Regions from separate parts of the Virgibacillus sp. Bac332 genome, predicted to be linked through region 3. Evidence: riboswitches for the same ligand, from Rfam matches in the RefSeq annotation. Region 3 holds a riboswitch; each other region holds the start of a gene.
What was found. A riboswitch is a leader RNA that binds a small molecule or an ion and turns the genes downstream of it on or off. The one in region 3 is predicted to bind S-adenosylmethionine.

Region 1 (7,679 bases), 1.4 Mb from region 3:
CAAAGCTTTAATTGGTATGGGTTCCATTATTCTTGATGGTGCGGAAATAGGTGAAAATGCATTTATCGGAGCCGGAAGCCTTGTGCCACCTAGAAAAACGATTCCGCCACATACGTTAGCTCTTGGTAGACCAGCAAAAGTAATCCGAGACTTAACTCTAGAAGATTACGCGGAGATGGAACGTGTACGAAAATCATATGTAGATAAAGCAATCTACTACAAAAAATATACAAATTCCGGTAAGTAACTTCAAGAACAAAAGCGATTGGAGCTAGTCAACGGAGATAAAGGAATCACGGTGTGCTTGCAAGCCAATGATGACTTAGATTAGGGCGATTCGTGAAGTCACCTAGATTCTGTGCGCTGGAGCTGGACGCAGCTCAACACGCCTTCTTTATCCTTATGGAAAATATTGTAATTTAGACTATGAAAAAAGGCAGCCTAGAAGATTAAATCAGCTAGGTTACCTTTTTTCGTATCATAACCATTGTGAAGCTAAAGGATGATCAAGACTTTACTACTTAATAAGTGCTTTCAATTGCTCAACTTTGTCTGTCTTCTCCCATGGAAATAAAATGTCTGTTCTTCCAAAATGCCCGTAAGCAGCAGTATTTTTATAAATAGGTTTTTGCAAGTCTAACATACGAATAATACCTGCTGGTCGTAAATCAAATAATTCTCGAACAGCTTTTACTAGTTGCTCTTCATTTACAACACCTGTTCCAAAAGTGTTTATCGAAATAGAAACAGGTTCTGCTACACCAATGGCATAGGCTAGCTGTACTTCACAGCTTTTGGCAAGCCTGGCAGCCACTATGTTCTTTGCGACATAACGGGCAGCGTATGCAGCTGACCGATCAACTTTAGTAGAGTCTTTTCCACTAAACGCTCCGCCACCGTGTCTAGCATAGCCTCCATACGTATCAACAATAATCTTTCGACCTGTTAAACCTGCATCCCCCTGAGGTCCACCAATAACGAAACGGCCAGTTGGATTAATAAAATATTTAGTCGTCTCATCTAATAACTCATTTGGTACTATAGGGCGTATAACATGCTCTATCAAATCTTTTTCTATTTGCTCTGTAGCTATATCCTGATGATGCTGTGTAGAAATTACGATGGTATCAATTTTAACAGGTTGATCATTTTCATCATACTCAACGGTTACCTGTGTTTTACCGTCCGGTCGTAAGTATTCTAATGTCTTATCCTTCCGAACGTCAGCGAGACGCTTTGCCAACTTATGTGCCAATGAGATTGGAAGTGGCATCAATTCGTCTGTTTCATCACAAGCAAAACCAAACATTAAACCCTGATCACCAGCACCTATTGCAGCAATCTCTTGATCGCTCATTTTTCCTTGTCTTGCTTCCAATGCTGTGTCAACTCCACCAGCAATATCAGGTGATTGTTCATCAATGGCAGTTAATACTGCGCATGTCTCCGCGTCGAACCCAAATTTTGCGCGAGTATATCCGATTTCTTTTATAGTTTTACGAACAATAGCAGGTATATCTACATAAGTAGTAGTGGATATTTCACCCGCTACAAGAACAAGTCCAGTTGTAACAGTTGTTTCACATGCCACTCGGGCATTTGGATCTGTTTTTAATATCTCATCCAAAATAGCATCTGAAATTTGATCAGATATCTTATCTGGATGTCCTTCTGTTACTGATTCAGAAGTAAACAAACGACGATTAGCAGCCATGTTGCTAAATCCTCCTTCAAATATCGATTACGGAACTCTATTTATCAAATATGCTCATTCAGTAATAAGTACTAAGGTTAAACTGAAATAAGAAAGGCACCAGAAAGATTACCTACTACCGTATATTCTATTGTCACTCCTGGTTCACACGTACACGCAGGCGAATGACAATTTAGCTTAGAAATTGACTAATATGTTTATAATCGGGTTAAAGTTAGTCATCTACGTGTAGAATTTTTATAACTAATAAAAAAAGCCTTTCCCGCTTGTCATGAGGAAAGGATTGCTGGCCTTTCGCTCTTATTGTTCAAGGAAAAAAATCTCCTTGCATCAGGTTAGCACCTTTTCACTAAAGTGATGGTTGCTGGGCTTCATTGGGTCTGTCCCTCCACCAACTCTGAATAAGAGAGTATCCGTTCGAAACTTAGCTTATCGGAAGAAGCTTAATGTGTCAACTAGTTTAACTGTATTCTCAGAAGTTTTTTACTCATACTAAAGGAAAGAAAGATTCTGAACGACATTTTTTGCTGTAAACATTCAACATCTTATAAAAATTATTTTATATTTAGTATGGACTATTAACTTAAATGTGTTATACTAATAAACATATTCAGGATTATTTGGTCGTTCAACAAAAGAACGTGAATACAATTTCACATAAAGGCAGGTATTTAACATGAAAACGGTAGAAAAGTCTTTCGTAAAAGAATTATACACGCATAAACAGCTACAAACAAATTTATCCGTACCTCAGCTTGTTGAAAGAATTTTAGCAAGAGAAGAAGGCATGTTAACCGCAACAGGTGCAGTTCAAGCAACAACAGGATCTTATACCGGTCGCTCCCCAAAAGATAAATTTATTGTTACAGATGAAGTAAGTGAACAGCAGGTGGATTGGGGAACAGTAAATCAATCCATTGATGAATCTGTATTTGATCGATTGTATGAAAAGGTTATTTCCTATTTAAAAAATAAAGAAGAGCTATTCCAATTTAACGGATTTGCTGGTGCAGACCACGCGTATCGCTTACCAATACAAGTTATTAACGAATATGCCTGGCACAATCTATTTGCACGGCAGTTATTTATAACTCCAACTGCTGATGAGTTACTATCACATCAAGCTGAATTCACAGTAATATCAGCCCCTACTTTTAAAGCAGATCCTGAAGTAGATGGTACGAACTCAGAAGCGTTTATTCTTGTTTCTTTTAAAAAACGAATCATTCTAATAGGTGGTACCGAATATGCAGGTGAAATTAAAAAGTCTATCTTTTCAGTGATGAATTTCTTACTACCTCAACAAGATGTATTATCTATGCACTGTTCTGCTAATGTTGGCAAAGAGGGAGACGTGGCTTTATTCTTTGGTTTATCCGGCACGGGGAAAACCACCTTATCTGCTGATCCTTACAGAAGATTAATTGGTGATGATGAGCATGGTTGGGGTCCAAATGGAGTATTTAATATTGAAGGCGGATGTTACGCAAAGTGTATTCATTTATCTCAAGAAAAAGAGCCGCAAATTTATAATGCAATACGATTTGGTTCTGTCCTTGAAAACGTTATTCTTAATAAACAAACAAGGCTACCTGATTATGATGACACAACTTTAACAGAAAACACAAGAGCAGCCTATCCAATTGAAAACATTGATAATATCGCAGTGCCAAGTATTGCTGGGCATCCAAATACAATTATCTTCCTTACAGCAGATGCTTCGGGAACATTGCCGCCAATAAGTAAATTATCAAAAGAGCAAGCAATGTATCATTTCTTAAGTGGCTACACAAGCAAGCTTGCAGGTACGGAGCGAGGAGTGACAGAACCACAGGCTACGTTCTCTGCATGTTTTGGATCACCATTTTTACCTTTAGCTCCGGCAAAGTATGCGAAAATGCTTGGTGAAAAAATTGATTTTTATCAATCAAACGTGTTTCTTGTAAACACAGGATGGACTGGGGGATCTTACGGCATTGGTAAACGCATGAAGCTGTCTTATACACGTGCAATGATTCATGCTGCATTAGAAGGTGAACTCAATAGTGTAGAGACAATAAGAGATAATATTTTTGGATTGGAAATCCCTATCCAAGTTCCAGGTGTTCCCGATGACGTCTTAGTTCCCGAAAACACATGGGAAGACAAAAACGCTTATCAAACGGAAGCAAAATCACTTGCCATGAAGTTTCATCAGAATTTCCAAAAATTCACGGAAGCAAGCGCTGATATTATGCAGGCTGGGCCAATTTATAAAGGATAATTTATCGTTTCCTCATCCCAAAAGGATTTATTATAAATGAGTGAAAAAAGTTGTATAATTTACTGTTCAGCTATAACAGCTGGTTGGGGCTGGGACAAAACCCAGTAACTGAAAAAAGTGGTACGCCAATTTAGGGCGTATCACTTTTTTTACTTTTTTCAATATTTATATACGCAAAAAGGATACCTTCTGATAAAGTTAAAGTAACTACACAAAAACTTAGAAAAGAGGTATCCTTTATGTTTAAACATTATACCATGAATCAAGTCGTTTTGCCTTTAGATTTTGAAATGAAATTACAAGAAAATGATATCGCCTATGCGGTTAACCATATTGTAGAACATATCCCAGAGGAATCATTTGTGGGATTTTTGCGTGAAACAGGTTGTCCTGCATACCATCCACGCATGATGATGAAGATTATCTTATGTGCCTATACACAGTCTGTTTTTTCTGGCAGAAAAATAGAGGGATTAATCAAAGACAGTGTACGTATGATGTGGTTAGCACAAGGCTATGAACCAAGTTATCGTACCATTAATCGTTTTCGTGTTCATTCCGAAGTAAAAGAATTATTACGTCAGTGTTTTGTCTTATTTCGTTGTCAACTTGTTGAAGAGAAGGCGATTGAAGAAGAGGCTATTTTTATTGATGGTACGAAAATAGAGGCAAATGCCAATAAGTTTACCTTTGTATGGAAAAAATCCATTGAAAAATACAGCACCGATTTAATAGAGAAGTCGAATCAAATGTATGAGGAATTACTGGAAAAAGAAATTATTCCTGAAATAGAAAGGGAAAGTTCCGATGAACTTTCAAAGGAAGAACTCAGTGAAGTGGTTAAAAAGCTAGATGAAAAAGTAGAAAAATATGATAAAGCAATCGAAGAAAGCAAAGAAGCAAAAGAACGCAAACAACTTCGTTCCGAACGAAAAGAACCCAAGCAATACCGTAAACAATTCCAAGATTTTGAAGCTCGTAAACACAAATATCAAAAAGATATGGCAATCTTAGGCGATCGCAATAGTTATTCTAAGACAGATCATGATGCCACTTTTATGCGAATGAAAGATGACTATATGAAAAATGGTCAACTTAAAGCAGGTTATAATGTACAAATTGCGACCGAAGGTCAATACACATTAGCCTACGATGTATTTCCAAATCCTACGGATACTCGCACGTTTATTCCTTTTCTCGATAGTATTGAAGATAGGTACTTTCAATTGCCCGAGCATATTGTCGCCGACGCAGGTTACGGTAGTGAACAAAATTACAGTAATGTACTTCATAGAAAAAGAACGCCACTGATTACTTATAATTCCTATCGGATGGAAAAGAAAAAGAAATATAAAACAAATCCTTTCCATGTATCCAACTGGGACTACGATTCAGACGGAGACTTTTTTACTTGTCCAAATGGAAAGAAAGTACCTTTTCAATATCTATCGAATCGAACAGATAAAGCCGGATTTAAACGAACCTTTCGTGTCTATGAATGTGAAGATTGTTCGGGATGTCCATTACGCGTTCATTGTACCAAAGCAAAAGGGAATCGAAAGATTTATTACAATGCTCAATGGGAACAGCAAAAAGCATATATAAGAGAGCAGCTTTCAAAAGAAGAAACAGGAAAAATCTATGGTAAACGAAAAATAGATGTAGAACCTGTCTTCGGATTTTTGAAGGCCAATTTGCGTTTCACTCGAATGTCGGTGAGAGGCAATTCGAAAGTGGAAAATGAATTAGGATTTGCCTTTATGGCGGTGAACTTAAGAAAGTACACCGCCATAACACAAAATTCATGTATTTATGATAATGAAAAAGATTCCAGCTATCTATTTTTGATAACTGGAATCTCTTTTTTACTTCTCCAGGCTAGTTATGTCCCAGCCCCTTTTTTTAGTCTAGTAAATTATAAAGCGTATTGAGCTGCGTCCAGCTCTAGTGCCCAGAAACGAGGCGACTTCACGAATCGTCCTAATCTAAGTCATCATTGGCTTGCAAGCTACCGTGCTTCCTTTATCTCCATTGACTTGCTCCAAGTGCTACGTTTCTATTCGGGAGCTTGCGTTTCTGTTCCATAAATATTTTCGTACTATTCGATCATCTATTCATTTGACTTATTTTTTTCTAGGCATTCACACATTTTCTAAGCTGTTCATAAACTGTGTTGACATATAAATATTTGAAGGGGTCGAATAGAATGAAAAAAATAATGGTTTTTATCCTGATCTCTTGCGGGTTAATTATAACTCTTACTGCTTGTAATTCGAAGGAAAACACGTCGATCAAAATAGCAGAAGTAACTCGTTCTTTATTTTACGCCCCACAATACGTAGCTCTAGAGGAAGGTTTTTTTGAAGAAGTAGGCCTAGATGTAGAGCTGCAAACAACTTGGGGTGGGGATAAAACGATGACTGCCCTGTTATCTGAAGGAGCTGATATGGCTTTAGTAGGTGCAGAGACTTCCATCTACGTTTATGCTCAGAACTCCAAAGATTATGCGATTAATTTTGCCCAATTAACCCAAACAGATGGCACCTTTTTAGTAGCAAAAGAACCTAAACCAAATTTCACATGGGAAGACCTAAAGGATACAACATTCCTTGGACAGCGGAAAGGAGGAATGCCGCAAATGGTTGGAGAATTTGTGCTAAAGCAGCATGGTATTAATCCACAGACAGATCTCGATTTACAGCAAAATATAGAATTCGCTAACATTCCGGGGGCATTTGTATCTGGTGAAGCGGAATACGTTCAATTATTTGAACCAACTGCCAGTACGTTTGAAAAGGAAGGAAAAGGACATATAGTCGCTTCATTTGGTGAAGAGTCCGGTCACGTACCTTATACAGTATATATGACTAAACAAAGCTTTATTGACAAAAACAAAGCTGACGTAGAAAAATTCACTAGAGCTATTTATAAAGCACAGCAATGGGTTGAAACACATACCCCCGAAGAAATTGCTCAAGTAATCCAACCATACTTTGAAGATACAGAACTAGAAATGCTTACCGCATCCATTGAGCGCTACAAAAGCCAAGCATCCTTTGCAACCGATCCTGTCCTAGATAAGAAAGAATGGAATAATTTGAAGAAAATAATGAATGAAGCTGGTGAATTACCTGAGGATGTACCATACGAAGAGCTCGTGAATACAGAGATCGCAGAGGATGTAATACGTAACTAAGGAGTGAGTAAAGGTGTCATTTCTAACCTTAGATCATGTCTCACATTATTATTTCTCGAAAAATAATTATACAAAGGCATTAGATGATATTTCTTTTTCTATCCAGAAAGGAGAATTTATTGCCTTATTAGGTCCTAGTGGATGTGGAAAATCAACAATACTTTCAATCATTGCAGGTATTATTAAACAAACCGAAGGAAAGGTTAGCTTACAAAAAAAGGAAGTTGAAACGACAGCATCTGAAATCGGCTACATGCTTCAGCAAGATTATTTATTTCCTTGGAAAACCATTGTGGATAACGTTTTACTAGGACCAAAAATCACTCATACACATTCAAAAAACACAGAACAAAAAGCCCTCAAACTATTGAAGGAAGTAGGATTGGCAGAGGTCGCGAATGCATATCCTAGTTCTTTATCTGGGGGGATGCGGCAACGTGCTGCCCTTGTACGCACTCTAATTAATGATCCAAAAATTCTACTTCTTGATGAACCGTTCTCTGCTT
Region 2 (7,679 bases), 1.0 Mb from region 3:
ATTAATCAGATTATTAATCGTAAACATCACTCTATTTCTTTACATGTTTTATAGTTCTTATCGATAGGTAAATCCAGTAAACTTTTTTCTGATTAAAGGAAAAACATGGGTTAAGCAAGAGACTTGAAGAAAAATAGAAATGGTAGTATCATATTCATTATGAATTTGCTGGTGTAGCACAGCTGGTAGTGCACTTCACTCGTAATGAAGGGGTCGGAGGTTCGAATCCTCTCACCAGCATCAGATATAAATATGGATATAATGCGATTCTTGAGATTATCAGGAATCGTTTTTTTTATAAGTTAAGAAAGTATAAAATCAGTGCAATGACTGCGTTAAGCCGAGTAGTTATTTTGAAATGTTTGATGTATATTGGCAATGCTCCGACTAATTACTTCGCTTTCCGAGGGCACGGCCTCAACTAACTTTGCAAAGAAGAACACGTTGCAAAGTGGATTTTCGGCTCGCGCTAATCCCGCAGGAGTCTACGTAATTAGTCTCCGCTATGCGAAGTTGCAACAATTCTTGTCATAAGTAATAGGTTGACTTTTTTTACAATGGGTAAAGTGAAAATCGCTATCCGTGAGTATAAAAGCAGCTGTGTTACTTCATGCTAGCGTTGTAGAGCCTGATAATAGCGAAGGCCGGCTACTTCAACTCCTGTGGGAAATGTTTGACCTGAAGATCCACTTTTTTGAGCGGGTTTTGCTAAAAAAGTTAGCTGAAGGACAAACCCCACGGAAAGAGAAGTGGGCAGCCGGAGTGGTGGTCAAGCAAGCAGTAGCTATTATTCCATAATAGCTACTAGAGGAAGCGTAAATCGGAGCATTTAGTGATAAGGACTGAGCGAATTTTGCTCAGTTTTTCTTATACGTTTCTAATCGGGTGCTTGCACTTTTGTTCTACTTTTTAAGTAATTCGTTACATTTGAAGGAGAAACTAAAAATATATTGAATTAAATTCTTGTTCCATTAAATCAACCTTTTACATAGTTCTTGTTGCCATTCCATATCACAGTTACTATTAGAAATTGGTTTTTTTCGAGGTTTTGCAGCTTCTACGACTTTCTCCATGTGCATCCAAACATATTGCTGACGAAAATAATCAAAAAGGAATGAACAGAAAAGAATGGGATTTAATATTTGTAGAAAAACCTGAAGAAGTAAGAACATCAAGTGAAACTTTCATCCGTGGGGTGTTTGGTTTATTAACCCACTAGTTGTTAGATGAACTAATCGGACATTTACTGGCAGTTGATCCCCCTCTTATTCATATTGGTTTCACCTTGTTGCTTGAAGCGGGGCTTACTGCCGGTTATATGTGGGATAAAAATCAGACGTCTTCATCAATTTTAAAGTATGTGCTGAAAAAGCGTTCTTCATTTTCAAGGAGAGTCTCGCATATTTCAGGTACTAGATGAATGTATTCTGATCAAAAAACGAACAATAATTAATTCGATCTAATTATTGTTCGTTTTTGTTGTTTCTTCATTACTTTTATTCCAATTCCTTCATGTAAATTAGTTCTTTTGGTAACTTAAATGCTCCTTTCGTATATCGGCAGCAGCCTCAACCATTATTTTTAAGGCTCCAATGGTCTCTTCCTCATTTCTTGTTTTTAATCCACAGTCGGGATTTATCCAGAATTGCTTTGGAGGAATGGTCTGTAATGCACGATTAATATTCTGTATAATCTCCGACTTTGCAGGTATTCGGGGACTATGTATATCATATACACCGAGTCCAATTTCTTTTTCGTACGTATTCTCTTCAAACGTAGTTACCATCTCCCCATGACTTCTTGATGTTTCAATAGAAATGACATCTGCATCTAATGCATCAATGGTTTCATAGATATCATGGAATTCTGAATAGCACATATGCGTATGAATTTGTGTGCTATCTTTCACAGCTGAAGTTGCTAAGCCGAAAGCATAAACTGCTGCTTCTAAATAATCTTCCCATTTCCTTTCATCTAACGGTAACCCTTCACGTAAGGCAGGCTCATCTACTTGAATAATTTGAATACCATTTTCTTCAAGTGCTTCAAGCTCTTTTCGCAGTGCCAGAGCTATCTGGTTTTGTATCGTAAAACGTGGAGCGTCATCATGGACAAAGGACCAATTTAAAATAGTGACAGGTCCAGTTAGCATTCCTTTCACTGGCTTTTCTGTTAACGATTGTGCATATACACTTTCCTTAACTGTCATTGCCTTATTAAAGGATACATCACCAAAAATCAAAGGTGGTTTTACACAACGGGAACCGTACGATTGCACCCAACCAAATGCTGTGACCTCAAAACCATTTAGTTTTTCACCAAAGTATTCAACCATGTCAGTTCGTTCAAACTCGCCATGAACTAGAACGTCAAGCTCAAGCTCCTCTTGAATAGTAATCCATTTATCGATGTTATCTTTTATAAATTGCTCGTATTTTTCATTAGATATTTCCCCTTTGCGCCACTTTGTTCTTGTTTTTCTTACTACTGGAGTTTGTGGTAAGCTCCCAATTGTCGTCGTTGGTAATAATGGAAGTTTTAATTCGTGTTGCTGCTTTTTAATCCTCTGATTGAACGGTAATGGCCGCTTTGCATCGGAAGTATCTAGGCTCTGAAGCTCTTTTCTAACTTGGTCATTTGTTCGCAATGCTGAACTATTAAAGCGCGCAAGCTGTTCTTGGTTCGTTTTTATTTTAGTGGCAATACTATGCTCTCCATCGTTGCAGCCCTTTGTAAGTGTAGTAATGTCTTCAAGCTTTTCGTCAGCAAAGGATAAGCCAGCTTTTATATCTGGATTTAAATCCACTTCTAGCTTTTTCGTTACCGGTACATGTAATAAGGAAGAGGAAGGCTGTAAAATAATATCTTGAATAGTCGTAATTGATTTTATTTCTTCAATAATAGAAAGCTTATCTGCTATGTTTTCTTGCCAAACGTTTCGACCATTAATAATACCAGCAGCTAATACTTTATCTTTAGGAAAACCAAACTGCTTAATTAGTTGTAAGCTATCACCATGAACAAAGTCAAGACCGATTGCTGCAACAGGGAATTCAATAATAGATTCATAATTGATCACATGTTCAAAGTATGTCTGTAAAATGAGTTTTAGTTTTGGTGCTGCTTCGCAGAATTGCGTATAGACTTTTTTTGCTTTTTGAATCACTGCATCATCTAATTTGGTTCCAAAGATAGGCTCGTCTATCTGGACCCATGTAGCTCCTGCTGATTCTAATTCCTCCAATATTTGCAGATACAATGGAACAAACACATCCAGTAATTCATCGAATTCTTCCTCTTTATACCCCTTTGCTAAGCTTAAATATGTGATTGGGCCTAAGATTACAGGTTTACCGTCGATACCTAATTCTTCTTTTGCTTCCTTATAAAAAGCAAGTGGACGATTTTCTGTTAGTATAGGCTGTGCATGTTCCAATTCGGGAACAATATAATGATAGTTCGTATTAAACCACTTGGTGATTTCTGAAGCAACAGCATCTTTAGTTCCACGGGCAATAGCAAAATAGGTTTCTAAATCAACCTTTCCACCATTGTAAGAAAAACGTTCTGGAATAACACCGAACATTGCTGATGTGTCAAGCACATGATCATAGAAAGAGAAGTCACCAACTGGTATTAGATCAATGCCAAGCTCCTGTTGCTTTTTCAAATTTTTTAACCTGATTTTATCTGTTTCTTTAATTAATTGTTCTTTTGTAATTTCTTCCTTCCAAAAGCTTTCCAGCGCTCGTTTCCATTCTCTTTTTTCTCCAATTCTTGGGTAACCTAAGTTAGAGCTAATTGCAGTAAATGTCATTCTTTTTCCTCCTGTAATTTGTATTTTGGTTATATTCGTTTCATCATTGATGAATGGTTTATCTCTAAAGATTTATGGATATAGTTTACTAATTGTATACTGATGTCATAACGCATAAATGGGGTTACTAAATAGATGCCTTGGAAATGTGTTAGCGCAGTATCAAGCAATTCCTTTGCAATCTCAATTCCTTGCTTGATGGACTGTTGCTTATCTACTGCTACGTTTTTCATTCGTTGCCGAATAATTTCTGGCATTTTAATTCCTGGTACTTCATTGTGCAGGAATTCTGCATTTTTGGTTGATGTCAATGGCATAATGCCTACATATATTGGCTTATCTATATGCTGTGTTTCTTCGGCAAGCTCGATAATTTTTTCTTTACTGTATATTGGTTGTGTTAGAAAGTAATCAGCACCTCGATCTATTTTTCTTTCCATTCTCTTAACAGCTTTATCTAGTCTTGCAACATTGGGATTAAAGGCCGCACCAACTTGAAACTTAGTAGGTTGTCTAAGTGATTTACCAGAGAATGACAAACCTTGATTAAATTGTTTTATGAGTTTAATTAAGTCAAGTGATGTTAGGTCGAAAACCGATGTTGCCCCAGGGAAATCTCCTATTTTAGTAGGGTCTCCAGTAATGGCTAGGATTTCATTGATCTCAAGTGCATGTAATCCCATTAGATGTGATTGCAATCCGATTAAATTGCGATCTCTACAAGTTAAATGCACGAGTGGTTTGATACCGATTTCCTGTTTGATTTTTGCAGCGATTGCTATATTGCTGATTCTAGGTGTTGCCAATGAATTGTCAGCAAGTGTAATTGCATCAATACCTGCTTTATCTAAAGCTCTAATCCCTTCCAAATACTCCTCCGTATCTAAGTGTTTCGGTGCGTCGAATTCAACGATAATAGAATGTCTTTGCTTTACCATATCTATTAAGCGGGGCTCTTTATCTATTGGACTATTACGAATTTCAATCGGTTCTGCTTTAGGAATTACTTCTTTTTCCTGTAACGGCTCTAAATCTTTAACGCCCTCTGCAATTGCTTGAATATGGGCGGGAGTTGTTCCACAACATCCTCCAAGAAGCCTTACCCCTTCATTACGAAAATCTTTGGCACAGCTTTTAAAATAATCTGGCTCATTTTCATAGATAAGTTTTCCGTCACGATATGCAGGAAGACTAGCATTTGGATAAGCTGCAAGAAATGACCTTTCTAGTAAAGGGACCTCCTTTAAAGAATCAAGCATATGAAATGGACCTAAGCGGCAATTAATTCCGACAATATCTGCTCCTGTGTTTTGTAACCGTTGTAATGCCTCTGGTAAAGGGATGCCGTTTTGTAGTATACCTGCCTCATGCATGGATACATTCGCTATAATTGGTAGCGCTGTCTCTTCTCTAGCTATTTCAAGTACAGTTGTCAACTCTTCTAGATCGTAGTAGGTTTCTAAGATTAGACCGTCTACCCCCTCCAATAGTAAACAATATAACTGTTCTCTAAAGCTTCTCTTAATTTCATCATTCGTGGCTTGAAGTGTTTGTGTACCATGTATACCACCAATCGTTCCAAGCACAAATACATCCTCACTAGCCGTTTGCTTTGCTATTTTTATAGCGGCTGTATTGATTTTTTTTACTTGATCCTCTAATCCATATCTGGCGAGCTTAATATAATTGGCACCATACGTATTTGTTTGAATTAAATCAGCACCAGCATGAATATATGCTTGGTGAATTTGTGCAATTTGTTCTTCTAATGTAAGATTTAATTCTTCAAAGCAGTGATCCACTCCATAGGAATAAAGTAAAGACCCCATTGCACCATCACCAATAAGGATTCTTCTATCTAATTCAGTTAATAAATCCATCTCTCATCACACTCCTTTCCAATTTTTATTTAAAAAAAGACACCCTACTAATACGAAGAATATATTCTTCTTCAAGTGGGTGCCTTTAGTCGTCTAATCAGCATAAGCGAAAGTTATTTAAGTAGCTTTACTTCGACTTTGCAAATATGGCCATTGGTGTTCCAATAAGCGCAACATACGAACAAAGTGGAGTAATAATGAAAGAAGTGAAAGAATTATTTTCCTATCACTTTCTCTTTACTTTTGGTTTTAATGGATAGCGTTTTTTCTCCGTTGTGTCAATTTGTGTAACCTCTCCTTCATGAACCGTAATTACTAATGATCCAAACTCGACCCTTTGAATTGCTGAAATAATATCGTTTATTTTCGTATCATCGATCTGTGCCATCTGATCCCTCCTTTTAAATCACCAAAATAGTTAGAGAAAAAAATAAAAACCTCTTTTCAGATTGAAAGAGGTTTGATTGGCTTATACATTACAGTTCCCATCTTTCAAACAACTTTCGTTTGCTGGATTTAGCACCGTATTACTCTTTTTGAATGAGTATGGTTGCCGCAGGATCAATGGACCAGTTTCCTCCCCTGACTCTCGATAGGTAAATTATGAAGTTTTGATTGTACTCATTATCTTAGAAAGTAAATAGACTGTCAAGAGAAAATTTTAAAAAATTATTACATTTCAAAAATACGATAGCTAAGTGGCTGTATTATTAATGGATCGGTTTTAGAATCCAATGCTTTCCTGATCATTCCTTGTTTTGATAGGAACCATTCACTAATAGATTTAGTCTCGTCCATGATAGAATGGATGCTAAGCTTTGTTTTCATTTTTCCTGCGTGTAAAATAAAAACTAGGCGCCTATTTATATTCCTTTTTTCATAGCAAATAAGATTTGCTTCATTATCATCATAAATAAATCTGAAATTACCATAATTGCCAAAAAGGGGATCTGTTTTTCGCAATGTGATGAGTGTTTGAATGAATTGAAATAGTTCAAGATTTTGCCTGTTGGTGTTCCATTCCATACATGAGCGACATCCAGGATCTTCACCACCTTGCATGCCAATTTCATCACCGTAATAAATGCAGGGTGTTCCCGCAAATGATAGTTGAAATAAATACATTAATTTTACTTTTTCTACATTACCATTTGCTAATGTTAACACGCGAGGCGTGTCATGACTATCCAAGAGATTAAAGGCTACTTCATTAATATTTCGTGGGTACATATGCAGTAATGTTGAAATTGACGCTGTAAAGTCAGATGCTTTTATTTCATTTTTGCCAAAAAAATCAATGACACTGTTTGTAAATGGATAATTCATAACTGCATCAAATTGGTCTCCATGTAGCCAAGGCATTGAATCATGCCAAATCTCACCTAAAATATAGGCATCTGGTTTGGCCTCTTTAACTGTACGACGGAAGTCTCTCCAGAAAGAATGGTCAATTTCATTAGCAACGTCTAAGCGCCAGCCATCAATGTCGAATTCCTTAATCCAATAACGAGCCACTTGTAATAAATAATTTCGTACTGCAGCGTTTTCTGTATTTAATTTGGGCATTGTCGATACAAAAGCAAACGTATCGTAATTTGGTACTGGTTCCGTACGGATAGGAAAATCTTTTATATGAAACCAATCCGTATAACTTGATTGCTCCTGTTTTTCTAGTACATCCTGGAACGGAGGAAAGTAAAATCCACTATGATTAAAGACAGCATCGAGCATTATTTTTATTCCACGCTGATGACATTTTTTAACCAATTCACGAAACAGCTTCTTGTCTCCAAATTGTGGATCAATTTCCATGTAATCTATCGTATCGTACTTATGATTTGAGTGCGCTTTAAAAATCGGTGTCAAGTATATTCCATTAATTCCTAATGCTTCTAAATAGTCAAGGTGGTTAATTATTCCTTGGAAATCTCCTCCAAAAAAATTAGTGGGGCTAGGGCAGGTTGAATTCCAAGGTAAACTTC
Region 3 (7,679 bases):
TCGCATCAAAAATCCGGTAAACCAAATATAAGGGACGATAACAATTTGCGAGTTTTCCTCCGTAACAGCTGCCCGCAACTTTCCCTCAAAAGCAGGGGTACATGCAGCTAGATAGCATGCTTCCACATGAGCTACCCCCGTTATTTTTTTTAGTCGATTTGCGATGGTTTCGATATCGATTACTGTTTGTGGATTACTACTGCCTCTGCCTACTAACAGCACCTTCATATCTGACTTAATAGTTACCACTGCTTGATTCATTCGCTCAGCCAATATCTGCGTTAATCGATCCTGTACACCAAGTGGTTGACCATAGGTAAATGAAATAGCTGGATATAATGCCTTTTGCTGCTCAATAACCTGCGGAATATCGTGATAATAATGACCTGCTTGTAATAATAGCACCGGTACAATTGCGATGCGGGTTGCCCCTTGAGTTACCAAATTAGCAATTCCCTGCTTCATATCAGGAGTGGCCAATTCGAGAAAGCAGATTTCCTGCAAGGGAATATCCACCTGTTCTTTCACCGTTTCAAGAAACGATATGGCTTCTGCCGTAGCATCAGCGTATCTACTGCCATGACTTACATAAAGAACAGCTTGCATGTAGCTTCCTCCCTTTGTTACCCAATGACAGCAATTGGCGATTCGGATGCTTCATAAGCCAGCCCTTCAAACCACTTTATTTGTTCACGTAGCCGAACGACCTCACCAATAATAATCATCGAGGGGTTTTTTAGATGTTTAGCTTTCGTTGCTATCGTGTGCAACGTACCTGTTATCGTTTGTTGCGCTTGTGTTGTCCCATAATGTATAACGGCAATCGGCGTCGTTGCATCCCTGCCATATTTAATTAGATAATGGCATATGTCTGGAAGGTTTTTTACACCCATATAAATACATAAGGTTTCAGCGCCCTTAGCAAGGTGCTCCCAATATGCTTCACCTGTATCTCCCTTTCGAGTTACTCCCGACACAAAAGCAACAGATGAGCTAATCTGTCGATGGGTTAACGGGATTCCGGCATAGGCTGGCGCAGCTGATCCAGAAGTAATTCCTGGTACAATTTCAAATGGAATCTGGTGTTTTCCTAGAGTGAGCGCTTCCTCACCCCCTCTTCCAAAGATAAAAGGGTCACCGCCTTTTAATCGCGTAACAACCTTCCCTTGCCTTGCATATTGCCAAAGTAATTGATTTATTTGCTCCTGCTTTAATGCGTGGTGATCTGGACGCTTCCCACAATAAATCAGTTCTGCTTGTTTAGGTGCATAGTCCTCTAATAATTGTTCATTCACTAAACGATCATATAAAATAACATCCGACTGACCGATGATCTTTGCACCTTTTACCGTAATCAAATCGGGGTCACCTGGACCTGCTCCAACCAAATATACCTTTCCCATTTCCTACCCCCGCCTCTTCTATTAATCTGGTTTAAACCTGCACTACCTATGAAAATCAAGTCCGGAATGTACAGCTTCCACATAATTCGCTCGAATAACGTAGTCTCCAAAATGCTCCCCATCGAGCCGTTCCCTTGCATACTGATTGAGAATAGGACGAAGTGTATCTAAAATCTCCTGCTCGCCTATATTTTCTCGATAGAGCTTACTTAATCGTTCCCCGGTAAAACTTCCACCAAGGTACATATTGTACTTACCTGGCGCCTTACCAATGAACGCAATTTCTGCTAGAGCTGGTCGCGAGCATCCATTGGGACAGCCTGACATGCGTATAACCATTTCTTCTTCACGTAGTCCTGCTTCATCAAGAATCCCTTCTATCTTTTCAATTAATGAAGGAAGGTACCTTTCTGATTCCGCCATTGCCAAAGCGCAAGTTGGTAACGCAACACAAGCCATCGAATTACGGCGTAACCCGCTAAATTGCCCACCATCTGTTAGTTTGTACGTTTTGATAAGTTGATCGATCTGTTCTTTCTTTTGTTTCGTAACATTTGCAATGACTAGATTTTGATTAGGTGTTAAACGAAAATCACCCGTATGCACCTTTGCGATTTCCCTCAGTCCTGTCCTTAATGGATAATCCTCTGTATCCTTTACACGGCCATTTTGAATAAATAATGTGAAGTGCCATTTGCCGTTTCCCTCCACCCAGCCATAGCTATCCCCATTATTTTCAAACTGATAATTTCTCGTTTCCTCCAATTCCCAGCCTAATCGTTCATGTAACGTTTGCTTTAGCCAATCAATACCTCTTGCATCGATCGTGTATTTAAATCTTGCATTCTTACGGTTGGATCGATTTCCATAGTCACGTTGAATTGTAACAATTTCCTCTGCTACAGCAATTACTTGATCTGGTGTACAGAAGCCAATCACCCGCCCTAATTGCGGATACGTATCGGTATTTCCGTGCGTCATTCCCATACCGCCACCAACAGAAACATTAAACCCCACCAGTTTACCTGCCTCTTGAATAGCAATAAAGCCAAGGTCTTGAGAGAATACATCAATATCATTTGATGGTGGTACAGCAATGCCAATCTTGAATTTTCTTGGCAAATACGTTGTTCCATAGATTGGTTCTATTTCCGTTTCATCTCGCGAATCAACTACTTTTTCTTTATCTAGCCAAATCTCATGATATGCTCCGGTTCTTGGTGAGAGGTGGTCACTAATTTTTTGTGCCCACGTTTGAACCTCTGCATGGACCGCCGATTGATATGAATTGGTATTGCACATTACATTTCGATTTACATCACCACATGCTGCTAAAGTATCCATAAGTGTATGGTTAATCTCTTTTATCGTATTTTTCAAATTCCATTTCAAGATGCCATGTAATTGAAATGCTTGCCTTGTGGTTAGACGAATCGTTCCATTTGCATAATTGTCAGCAAGTTCATCCATCACCAGCCATTGCTTAGGGCTGGCAATTCCTCCTGGAACACGCACTCGCAGCATAAATTGATAGGCAGGCTCTAATTTTTGACGTCTCCGTTCATCCCGTAGATCACGATCATCCTGTTGATAACTCCCGTGAAACTTCAGCACTTTATTATCATCATCCGAAATAGCTCCTGTTATTGGGTCTGCAAGTCCTTCCGTTATTGTACCTCGTAGAAATTTACTTTCTTTTTTAATTCGCTCCATATCATCCAATGTGGTCTCATGTAGTGAGTCCTTTCCCTTTGCCATTCGTTAAACTCCCTCCATTCCTTAATCTTCACGTGTAATAGCACCAAGCATGGATCCTAAATAACATGCCTATTTAACCAACAAGAGCCATTAATACACATCTCGCTGGTAGCGTTTCTCCTGACGCATTTGCTGCAAATACGATTCAGCCTCCTCCGCAGTCATGTCTCCCTCCTGCCTTAAAATCGTAAGTATTGTTTGCTGGACGTCTTTTGCCATATGCTTTTCGTCTCCACACACGTAAACAGCAGCGCCTGCTTTTAACCATTCATAAAAATCCTTACTTTTTTCAAGCATCTTGTGTTGTACATATACTTTTTGATCGGTATCCCGTGAGAATGCCACATCCATTCTCGATAGCACACCAGATTTTAACCACTTTTGCCAATCCACTTGATAAAGGAAATCACAGGAGAAATGCTGTTCTCCAAAGAAGAGCCATGTTTGTTGCTCCGCTTCGGTTTCCTCTAGTTCCTCCAGATAAGAGCGAAATGGTGCAACCCCGGTACCAGGACCAATCATAATCACCCTCGTTTCCGGGTCATCAGGAAATTGAAAATTAGCGTTTTGATGGATATACACTGGCAATTTCTCACCGACTTCCACTCGTGTGGCTACTTGACTGGAGCAGACGCCCTCACGTTCACGCCCATGAGCAAAATAATTTACCGTACCAACAGTTAGATGAACTTCATCAGGGTTGGCTTCATAGCTGCTGGCAATGGAATAAAGACGAGCAGGTAGCTTCCGTAATATGCTGACAAAATCCTCAGCCAGCAGCTTCTTAGGCGGAAAATCGGTTACTAAATCTAAAACATCCCTTCCCTCAAGATACGACTTTAAATTTTCCTTATTGCTTGCTGTTAATAGATCGGTTAATGCTTCATTAGCAAATAATGTAGCTGCCTTTTCTACTAGTGGCTTCGTTAAAACCGTAATCTCAAAATGGGAAAGTAAAGCTTCTCGTAATGACCTAATTTCCCCCTGTTTATTCACAGATACAGTTTGTTCTGCATCCCAATTCATCGCCTTCATAAGTTGATCGACTAATACGGGGTCATTTTTCGGAAATATCCCTAAGCTATCTCCTGGTTTGAAGGTAAAGCCAGACCCATCAATGGACAATTCTAGATGGCGGGTTTGCTTATTGGAACCGCGACCACTTAAATTAATATTCTCCACAACCTCGGCCATAAATGGATTTGTTCTTGAAAAACCAGGTTGTTCGGAAACGAACGTGCCTGCCGTTTGTTGACCTGCTAGAACGGTATTGTCAACAACTTCAGATGACTGCTTTAAAACCCCGAGTACTCCCGTCATCCACTCAGACGCTTGCTCATCAAAATCCAAATCACAATCTACTCGGTCATATAGCCTCTCTCCACCTAATTCTTCTAGGCGTTTATCAAAGTCTTTTCCTGTTTGACAGAAAAATTCATACGACTCATCACCGAGCGCTAGCACTGCGAAACGCAAATGATCCAATTTAGGTGCTTTTCTGCTGTGAAGAAATTCATAGAAAGAGATCGCATTATCCGGTGGATCACCTTCTCCATGGGTTGCCGTTATAATTAATACATCCTCTGTCTTCTTTAATTTCTTTGGCTTAAAGTCATCAAGCGCGGAGCAAGTTACCAAAAAATTCGCTGCGTCTAGCTTTTCAGCCATCGATTCTGCTAATGAGCGGGCAGTCCCTGTCTCCGATCCATATAATACGGTTACTTCTCTCGGATCTGTGCCAGCATTCGTTGCTTGACTGACGGCTTGGGGGTCTGGATTACCAGATTGGACTTCTTTTGATATAAAAGCTGAAAGGTAACCACTTAGCCAAACCTTTTGATGATCCGTTAAAGTAGGTAACAGGAGATTTAATTGTTCTATTTGTTCGTGATTAAAAGGGCTATTTGTTACATTCAACGACAACACGTTCCACCTCACTATTAAGTTCTTTTTTATACCTATACAATCAAATACTTAGTATACCAATTAATTTACTAGGAATTAAACGAAATAAAAAAGATGAATACTCAGATCATCACGATTCGCTTTTATTAACCGTGGTATGCAAGCCACATTCCGTTTTCGTTTGCCCCGTCCATCTACCTGCACGTAAATCATCAGAGTCGGCTACTTGGGAGGTACAAGGAATACACCCAATACTTGGATAATTTCTATCATGCAGTTCATTATAGGGCAATTGTTGTTTTTGAATATAATTCCATACATCGTCCCAAGTCCAATAAATTAACGGACATATTTTAATGCTTTTAAATCGTTCATCCCTATTCACAAAGTCTGTTTTACTACGACTTGGTGACTGCTCTCTACGAAGTCCAGATATCCAAGCAGGTACCTTATCTAGTTCTTCTTCAAGAGGCTTGATCTTACGAATGAAACAACATTGATCTGGCTGTCGCTTCCACAAGGCCGAGCCATGCTTTGCTGCCTGTTCTTCCACTGTCAAATCAGGCTGCTTTAAGCGAATCCGCAAATCAGGGTACCTTTTTTTCACTTCATCGATGAGATCATACGTTTCTTGAAAATGTAACCCTGTGTCTAGAAAGACAATCTCTGCATCAGATTTCTCCTTTGCTATTAAATCAATTAGCACCATACCTTCTGCGCCAAAGCTACATGCATAAACGATGGAATCCCCATATTGCTCATATGCCCAACTTAAAATGGTAGAGGCTCCTTTCGTTTCATCCTCAGGGAGAAAATCTTTAAAAGGATCAACAGTAAAATCTTGATATGACAGCATATGACTTGTCACGCATTATCCCTCCTACGTTATTCTTAAAAATAAAGGCGTAAGGTCTAGGCAAACAAATGTACTGGAAATAGGCAGTGAGGTAAACATAAACATGCTATGAAAAACTCTTCCTATCCATGTGATAAGAAGAGTAATTTGTACGGTATCTTGCACTCTTCTTATCTATCAGACCATTGTCTGTAGGAATTGGCACAGTGTTAGAATAACCTGCTGCCGAAGCTTCAAAGGGCCTTTTCCCTCCACCTCTCTTGATAAGAATTAAAATCTATGACTGTATTGTTTGATATATTAAATGGTTTTCCAGAAAAAGTCAATGCCTTTTTCCAAAACATGAGAATAGTTTGATATTCATGTTATATACAAAAAACAAGCCAGATGTGACAATAAATTTTTTTAGATCATGAAAAGAATCACCTAAATGTGAACGTACTATTCTCCCAAAAGCATGTGTATTCTAATATGCTTATGATAATGCTTTTAACCCGGTAACTCCAATAATAATCGCAATCAAACTAGCAATTCGATACTTATTCGTAGATTCACCAAAGAAAATCATGTTCATCAATACCGCACCGGCCGTTCCAATGCCAATAAACACAGAATATGCCACACTTACAAGTAAATACGAGAAGGATGCATATAAAAAGATGAATGAACCACCTAATCCACCAATATAAAGCAGTCCATTTCGTATAGTCTTCTGTTGACTATAGAGACGTAAACCTAAGACACCTAACATTTCAAATACAGATGCACTCGCAATAAATAACCAACCCATTAGGATTGAACCCCCTTTGTCGCTTCAGACTGTTCCGGTTGATCAGAAAGTTTTAAGCCAATAACCCCTAGAACTAGAATCAACATAAAGAACATTTTTCCTACATTTAAACTTCCACCAAACAAGTAAATATCCATGATGGCTGTACCTACTGTTCCCGCAGCAGCAAATATCGCATATACGGTACCTGTTGGTAGATTTTCACAAGCTTTAGACAGGAAATGGAGATCTAAAAGGATAGCTCCTATGATTAGGACCCAATGCCACCAAGCGTTAGCGGTATTAAATCCATAGATCCAGATCAATTCAAAAACACTCGTTAATACAACATATATCCATGATTTATTCATTTCTGTATTTCATCCTTTATCACATGACTGACTTTCAGTCATTATATTTTTAGAAAACCTGAGCAAAATTCGCTCAGTCCTTATCACTACATGCTCAGATTTACGCTCCCTCTAGTAGCTATTATGGAATAATAGCTACTGCTTGACCACCACTCCGGCTGCCCACTTCCCTTTCCGTGGGGTTTGTCCTTCAGCTAACTTTTTTAGCAAAACCCGCTCAAAAAAAGTGGATCTTCAGGTCAAACATTTCCCACAGGAGTTGAAGTGGCCGGCCTTCGCTATTATCAGGCTCTACAACGCTAGCATGAAGTAACACAGCTGCTTTTATACTCACAGATAGCGATTTTCACTTTACCCATTGTAAAAAAAGTCAACCTATTACTTATGACAAGAATTGTTGCACCTTCTCATAGCGGAGACTAATTACGTAGACTCCTGCGGGATTAGCGCGAGCCGAAAATCCACTTTGCAACGTGTTCTTCTTTGCAAAGTTAGTTGAGGCCGTGCCCACGGAAAGCGAAGTAATTAGTCGGAGCATTGCCAATATACATCTAACATTTCAAAATAACTACTTGGCTTAACGCAGTCATTGCACTGATTTTATACTTTCTTATCTT
Region 4 (7,679 bases), 120 kb from region 3:
TCATCCTTCAAATAAGGACGAAAAGAGCATTTCCGCGGTACCACCTAAATTGACATAGCTAACCTATGCCCAGCTTTTATTGTTAACACAGTCTTCATCTGCGGTCAGTTTTTATTCTAACGGCTCCTGGATAGGTTCATACAAGTCGTTTACGTCTGGGATCTTTCAGCCGATGGATCCCTTTCTCTTTCGTACGCCCGCTGCATTACTGGTCCAATCACTGCCTTTTTAAAATATTATTTGGTTAGATATGTACTATATGCTGAAATGCTTCAAATGTCAAGAAAACGTGTAATTTAGGTTAAATTAAGCTAAACTAAAAATAATCATCAAGGAAAGAAGGGCTAACATGGCTAATTCAATAAATCAAATTCAGCAGCTTAAACAAATTCGCGATCAAATGACACGTTTTATGATGACCTATAAATTTGGTCTTGATGAAATTAACACAAAGCTTCAGATCCTTCAGGAGGAATTTCAGCATTTCCATGACTATAATCCGATTGAGCATATTAAATCAAGGATAAAATCTCCAGAAAGTATTCTAAAAAAAATGTACCGAAAAAATCTAGATATTTCACTTGAATCCATTAGAGAAAATATCCATGACATTGTAGGTATTCGTATTGTTTGTTCGTTTATTTCTGATATTTATCGCGTTAGCGAAATGATTCAGCAGCAAAAGGACATAACCGTGATTTCCTGTAAAGATTATATAAAACATCCTAAATCCACCGGTTATCAAAGTCTCCACCTTATTCTTTCGATACCTGTGTTTATGTCAGATCGTGAAGAACATGTATATGTAGAAATTCAAATTCGTACCGTTGCTATGGATTTTTGGGCAAGTCTTGAGCATAAGATTTACTATAAGTATAATAAAGTAATTCCTGATCATTTATCAAAAGAATTAACGGATGCTGCGAAAGTAGCATCGGACCTCGATTTACGAATGGAACAATTACATAATGAAGTGAACCATATAAAAGCACAGGAAGGTGAAGACAACGATTTACAATTATTAAAAATAGCTAATGAAAGCTTTGCACTTCCTCGTAAACTTCTCGAATCATTTATAAAAGAAACGAAATAAGCAAACTTCAACAATTCCGTTTCCATATACAGCGAAAAAAACCGCTACATGGTAACGGTTTTTTTATCTCCAAAATTTTATGCGCTATTTTATAAATGGAGGAGGTAGAGGGATTCGAACCCCCGCGGGCTGTTACACCCCTGTCGGTTTTCAAGACCGATCCCTTCAGCCAGACTTGGGTATACCTCCGTGACAACAAAATATAATATACCATGCATAAATAAGCTTGTCAATGACAATAATCCATTTCGGAAATTTCCGTCATTTATAGATGTGTATATTTGAATTCACTTCATACATGCTTATCACTAAAAACCTCTATAAACAAAGTGAAAGCTCAATTCAATAGAGAAATTACTGTATGCGGATAACCGAACACTCTGGATCCAAAAAGGCTAGTTGAATCGTTAAAAATTATGGAGGAAATGAGAATGTTATCTTCATTCCCCCATATTCCCATTATCCCTATTATGCTTGAGTTCTTTCAACATATTCTTCATAAATACGTGCATAGACTGCTTTATCGGTAATAAGCTTTAAAGCAGTAAATGCGGATGCCTTGGCTGCAACAATGAGAGCCTCATCAGCCTGCTTTGATTTAGCAGCTTCACGAAAGGCTACGGTATGACCAACTAAGTCACTAGAACCAATTTTAATATGCGGATGGATTGTTGGAACAACCTGACTAATATTTCCTGTATCTGTTGACCCCAACGTTTTTCTTTCTTCTGTGTTAACTGTCTCCCCTAATTCTTCGACGACTTCTTTAAAAACGTCATCAAAACTACGATTTATAATAAAATTATCGACCTCATTTTGAAATGGGGTAACCTTCAGCTGTGAACCAGTTGCTAAAGCCGCTCCTTCAGCAATCGACTTAACCCGATCAGTTACTTCATTTAATGTATTTCTCGATGCTGCTCGGATGAAAAATCGTGCCTTTGCATATTCAGGAACCACATTAGGAGCATGACCACCATCTGTAATAATTCCATGAATACGTACATCACTTGGTACATGCTGACGTAAAGCATTTATCCCGTTAAACAATTGGATCACACCATCCAATGCATTTATTCCTTCTTCTGGATGCGCTGATGCATGAGCTGGCTTCCCAAGAAATTCGAAATCTAATGGATCTACAGCTAAGCTTGGTGACGTTAGACTAGTTTCGGCACCTGGATGTACGATAATTGCAGCATCAAGCTGGTCAACAAGCCCTGCCTTTACAAAACTTCCTTTCGCACTGCCATTAGGTCCACCTTCCTCAGCTGGTGTTCCTAATACAACTAAATTCCCACCAATTTCATCAATTACTTTACTTAGACCAATTGCAGCAGCAATACTGGTGGCGCCTATCACATTATGGCCACATGCATGCCCAATTCCAGGCAATGCATCATATTCCGCTAAAAATCCAATGGTCCGTCCTTTAACTCTACCATGTTTCTTTGCGATAAACGCTGTTTGGTGCCCGGCTATATCTTTTTCAACGTCAAAGCCTTCCTCAACTAAAATATCTGTTAATGTTTTAGCTGCAAAGAATTCCTGATTTCCGATTTCTGGGTTCTCATGTATGGTATGACTAATCCCTATATATCTTTCTTTATTCGCATCAATATAAGTTGCAATTCGCTTTTTAAGTTCTACAATATTACCTGTAACGATAGTCATCTTCTTCACCTCTCTATATTATTATTTGTCTAATGTCCTATTTCATTTAATGGTACGAACGTTGGAATTGAATTTCCGTCTCTTTCTTTTTCTATAAAATTCGCAACATCCTCGGTTTGATAAATATCTGCTAATTTCTTCAACACTTCATCATCTTGATCCTCTTTTTGGACAGCGATGATATTTATATATGGCGTTGCTGTTTCATCTTCATGGTAAATGGAATCATCTAACGGGCTAAAACCTGCATCAACTGCAATCCCATTATTAATAATAGAAGCATCGACATCAGGTAAAACACGCGGTGTTTGACCAGCCACTAGCAATTCAAATTGAAGATTTTTTGGATTCTCAACAATCTTATCTAATGAACCATTGCCATCAAATCCTTCTTCTAACGTTATCAACCCTGCGTCCTGTAACAACAATAGACCTCTCCCCATATTTGTTGCCTCTTTTGCTAAGGCAATGGTTCCACCTTCTGGAATATCTTCTGGACGATCATGCTTTTCGGAATATAAGCCCATTGGAGCAATAACTGTTGTTGCAATTGGGGTTAAATCTAAATGATGTTCTTCAATAAAAGCATCAAAATAAGATACCGTCTGAAAAGCATTTGCATCGATTTCCCCCTCAGCTAATGCTAAGTTGGGCTGAACATAGTCAGAAAAACGAACGATTTCGACATCTATCCCTTCTTTTTTTGCTTTTTCTGCCACGTAATCCCAAATGGCTGTATCTGATCCACTAATCCCGACTTTCACTGTTGTAGCTGCATCACTACTCGAACATGCTGTGATAATGCTTGTCAATATAATCAATAAAAAACGGATGGTTATTCTTTTCATGCTGTTCTCTCCTTATTTTTAAATACGTTACTTAACGATAAATGCTTTAAAAAATAGCTAGAAAAAAGCGTTCAAATTAATAGTCATTACCGACGTCTAATTTTTTTAGAAATGAAATTGCCTGTAGATTGTAAGCCTTGAACCATAATAACGAGAATCCCTACGGTGATAATCATAACCAATGTATCAAAGCGTTGATATCCGTAAGTAATAGCTAAGTCGCCATGGCCTCCACCCCCTACTGCACCTGCCATGGCAGATGCACCTACGAGTCCAATGGTGGCAATCGTAATACCCAATAACAAGGAGCTAAGCGCTTCTGGAATAAGGAAGCGCATAATTATCTGTTTAGGTGTTGCACCCATAGCCTGTGCTGCCTCCATCACACCTGGATCAACCTCTAGTAGTGAATTTTCTATTAATCGAGCAATATATGGGCCAGCATATAAAATCATTGGAACAATAGCTGCCGCAGTTCCAATTGAAGTTCCAACTACCAAACGAGTAAATGGTATGACAGCAACCATTAAGATAATAAACGGAATAGATCGGAACACATTTATAATGGCATTTAATACGGTAAAAACTGCTTTATTTTCCCATAAATGACCTTTTCTTGTGACAACAAGTAAAATCCCTAAGATTAGACCAATTACAAACGAAAAAAGCAAGGAAACGCCAACCATTACAATAGTCTCCCATAATGCTTCCACAATTTGTTGACCATTAACTAACATCTGCTAGCACCTCCTTTACCGTTACCTTCTGTTGGTGAATATGCATGATAGCACGATTTATTTCATTTTCATCACCATCTAGTTTGACGATTAAATTGCCAAATGGTGTTCCCTGTAGCTCCGTAATACTGCCAAATAACACATTTACATCAACCGCATATTGCTTAGCAATTTCTGATAATAGCGGTCGTCCCGTCGATTCCCCAAGGAATACAATTCGATAAATTTTCTGACGTTGATCCAGCACTTTTAACAGCTCATATACGGATCTAGGAATATCATCATGCATCACAGACCGTACAAATTTATGTGCAATCTCTGTCTTTGGCTGTGCAAACACTTCGAATACGGAACCTGCTTCTACTACTTTCCCCTCATCCAATACCGCTACCTTATCGCAAATCTCGCGAATAACCCCCATTTCATGCGTAATAATCAAAATGGTTAGGTTATATTCTTCATTTATCTTCTTTAGCAGCTGTAAAATTGATTTCGTAGTTTCTGGATCTAGTGCTGAAGTTGCTTCGTCACATAATAATACCTTTGGCTTCGTAGCAAGGGCACGAGCAATTCCTACACGCTGCTTTTGTCCACCAGATAGTTGATCTGGATAATTATCTGCTTTATCTTTTAATCCAACAAACTCTAGTAGTTCTATAACCCGACGCTTCACTTCATCTTTTGGTACATTAGCAAGTAATAACGGCATCGCTACATTTGCGAATACTGTTTTAGCATTTAATAAATTAAAATGCTGAAAAATCATCCCGATGCTTCGTTTAGCTTCACGTAGATCCTTTGGAGAAAGGCTTAGCAAATCTTGATTATTAACCGTTACTTTTCCCGAAGAGGGACGTTCTAATAGGTTCACACAACGAATAAGGGAACTTTTCCCAGCACCACTAAAACCGATAACACCAAAGATTTCACCTTTTTCAATGTGCAAATTCACATCGTCTAATGCCTTTATTTGTTGTTGCTTTCCATTATAAATTTTACTTACACGTTCAAACGTAATCATGATGTATCACTCCTTTATGTCTGTACTAAAAATGCCTCTTCAGTTAAGAAGAGGCATCCATATACTATCCTCTTCTTATCTTTCAAGCTCTTAGCTTGCTGGATTTGGCACAGTACTTCATAGAGTCTGTTGCCGAGGTTTCAAAGGGCCAGTCCCTCCACCTCTCTGGATAAGAAGTTACGCTATAAAATTTTGTTCCGAATAAAAAAATCCCTCCTTGTTTGTAAGAAGAGATTTCCATATCTATTGGCGCTCTCTTCTTATTTTCCAAGCACAAATGACTTGTTGGATTTGGCACAGTACTTTGTAAAGTCCGCTGCCGAGGCTTCAAAGGGCCAATTCCCTCCACCTCTCTGAATAAGAAGTTTATATTTTGTAATTGATATATACAATACTACGCATGCGACATCCTGTCAATTACTATTTGAAAATTTTTTATAAACCTGTCATTTATTTTTCTAACCGTTTATTGCTTTCCTAAAAAAATTCTGTATAATTAGTCATAGTGATAATGATTCTCATTATCATCAATGGCGAAGGAGGTAATTATAATATGCAACATTTAGATATTACAGATGTAACTATTGTTGGTGGTGGACCAGCAGGTTTATATGCATCTTTTTATAGTGGCATGAGGGATTTATCAACTCGTATTATAGAATATCAACCAAAGCTTGGTGGTAAGGTACACGTATATCCAGAGAAAATGATTTGGGATGTAGGTGGATTAACTCCTGTAACTGGAGCTACCTTAATTGATCAAATGGCAGAGCAAGCATTGACATTCGATCCTGAAGTCATTCTCAACGAAAAAGTTACAAAAATAGAGAAAAATGAAGATAACCTATTTGTATTAACTTCCCATTCTGGTAATCAATATTTAAGTAAAACAGTAATTCTTGCAGTTGGTGGCGGTATATTAAATCCAATTAAAATTGATATTGAAGGTGCAGATCGATTTGAGGTAACAAATCTGCATTATACCGTACAAAGTCTTGAGCATTTCAAAAATAAAAACATTATCATATCTGGTGGGGGAAACTCAGCCATTGATTGGGCTAACGAATTAGAACCAATAGCTAAGCAGCTACATATGGTGCATCGTAAAAATGAATTTACAGGACATGAAGCACATATTTCGCAAATCATGAATTCTACAGCTAACATCCATTTTAATTCAACCATTGAGAAGTTGCATGCTAATGCACAAGGCGATCAAATCGAAGCCGTGGAAATACGAAACCACGAGACAAATCAAGAAGAAGAAGTGAAAACAGATGCGCTTATCATTAGCTATGGCTATGAACGAGAATTAACGTTTATTAAAGAAAGCCCTTTAAATATTGAAATAGAAAGGGATTTCTTTGTAAAAGGAACCTCGAAATCAGCTACTTCCATTGAAGGTCTTTATGCAGCTGGTGATATCCTATCGTTTGATGGGAAGGTACACTTAATTGCTGGAGCATTTGTAGATGCAGCGAATGCCGTTAATCAAGCAAAACTATTATTAGAACCTGATGCAACAGCAAAAGCAAGGGTATCTTCACATAACGATAAATTTAATTCAAGAAATAAAGCGCTATTAAGGCATCTATATCAAAAATCATAAGCTAAGGAGATTGAAAATGATTAAAAAATTGCGCTTACCAGTTTTTCTAGTTATTCTTGCTATCTTCTTATCAGCATGTGGTGGTAATAATAGCTCAGAAGAAGAATCAGAAAATCAAGATAGCAATGAAGATAATAATAAACAAGAAGAAATGCGTAGTTTTGAAACCGCTAAAGGGAATGTCGATATACCAGTTAAACCAAAACGAATTGTCACCGACTACTACGGGGGCGAACTACTGTCCGTAGGTGCAAACGTAGTAGGTGCTGAACCAACAGCATTTGATAATCCATTTATATCAGATTTATTAAAGGATGCAACAGATGTTGGCTATCCACTCAATGAAGAAAAAGTATTATCGCTAAAACCGGATCTAATCGTCGTTATGTATGATGATAATTACGAGGCATTATCTAAGATCGCTCCAACCATTCATATCCCATACGGTACTACATCCGATGTAGAAGAAACCGTTAAGCTATTCGGTGACATCACAGGTAAGCCGGATCAAGCAGAAGCATTCCTCACTGACTTTCATAAAAAAGGAGAGGAAGGTCGTAAAAAATTAGAGGGTGTTATCGAGCCGGATGAAACATTTGGCATTTATGAGCTTACAAACAAAGGGGAATTGTGGACCTTTGGTGATAATTCGGGTAGAGGTGGACAAGCCTTGTATAATGCGCTCAAATTAAAGATG

Region 1: another riboswitch for S-adenosylmethionine. It lies ahead of metK (methionine adenosyltransferase); the one in region 3 lies ahead of D9782_RS04350 (phosphoadenylyl-sulfate reductase).
Region 2: another riboswitch for S-adenosylmethionine. It lies ahead of D9782_RS21725 (YezD family protein); the one in region 3 lies ahead of D9782_RS04350 (phosphoadenylyl-sulfate reductase).
Region 4: another riboswitch for S-adenosylmethionine. It lies ahead of D9782_RS04900 (methionine ABC transporter ATP-binding protein); the one in region 3 lies ahead of D9782_RS04350 (phosphoadenylyl-sulfate reductase).

The regions. Positions count from the first base shown of each region.
Region 1 is NZ_CP033046.1:4,073,982-4,081,660, forward strand. It holds gene D9782_RS19960 (gamma carbonic anhydrase) at 1-247, shown strand, start outside; gene metK (methionine adenosyltransferase) at 518-1,714, opposite strand; SAM riboswitch class I at 2,012-2,122, opposite strand; gene pckA (phosphoenolpyruvate carboxykinase (ATP)) at 2,391-3,977, shown strand; gene D9782_RS19975 (IS1182 family transposase) at 4,217-5,908, shown strand; gene D9782_RS19980 (ABC transporter substrate-binding protein) at 6,184-7,173, shown strand; gene D9782_RS19985 (ABC transporter ATP-binding protein) at 7,187-7,679, shown strand, end outside.
Region 2 is NZ_CP033046.1:4,436,277-4,443,955, reverse strand. It holds tRNA gene D9782_RS21750 (tRNA-Thr) at 168-240, shown strand; gene D9782_RS21745 (hypothetical protein) at 583-798, shown strand; gene metE (5-methyltetrahydropteroyltriglutamate--homocysteine S-methyltransferase) at 1,520-3,817, opposite strand; gene D9782_RS21730 (bifunctional homocysteine S-methyltransferase/methylenetetrahydrofolate reductase) at 3,847-5,697, opposite strand; gene D9782_RS21725 (YezD family protein) at 5,924-6,085, opposite strand; SAM riboswitch class I at 6,180-6,296, opposite strand; gene D9782_RS21720 (glycoside hydrolase family 13 protein) at 6,370-7,679, opposite strand, start outside.
Region 3 is NZ_CP033046.1:923,271-930,949, forward strand. It holds gene D9782_RS04330 (sirohydrochlorin chelatase) at 1-606, opposite strand, end outside; gene cobA (uroporphyrinogen-III C-methyltransferase) at 624-1,403, opposite strand; gene cysI (assimilatory sulfite reductase (NADPH) hemoprotein subunit) at 1,446-3,161, opposite strand; gene D9782_RS04345 (assimilatory sulfite reductase (NADPH) flavoprotein subunit) at 3,252-5,084, opposite strand; gene D9782_RS04350 (phosphoadenylyl-sulfate reductase) at 5,197-5,922, opposite strand; SAM riboswitch class I at 6,090-6,192, opposite strand; gene D9782_RS04355 (DMT family transporter) at 6,398-6,712, opposite strand; gene D9782_RS04360 (DMT family transporter) at 6,712-7,062, opposite strand.
Region 4 is NZ_CP033046.1:1,043,688-1,051,366, reverse strand. It holds gene D9782_RS04925 (GTP pyrophosphokinase) at 350-1,093, shown strand; tRNA gene D9782_RS04920 (tRNA-Ser) at 1,190-1,282, opposite strand; gene D9782_RS04915 (M20 family metallopeptidase) at 1,562-2,767, opposite strand; gene D9782_RS04910 (MetQ/NlpA family ABC transporter substrate-binding protein) at 2,797-3,615, opposite strand; gene D9782_RS04905 (methionine ABC transporter permease) at 3,702-4,352, opposite strand; gene D9782_RS04900 (methionine ABC transporter ATP-binding protein) at 4,342-5,373, opposite strand; SAM riboswitch class I at 5,446-5,549, opposite strand; SAM riboswitch class I at 5,631-5,737, opposite strand; gene D9782_RS04895 (NAD(P)/FAD-dependent oxidoreductase) at 5,927-6,982, shown strand; gene D9782_RS04890 (ABC transporter substrate-binding protein) at 6,999-7,679, shown strand, end outside.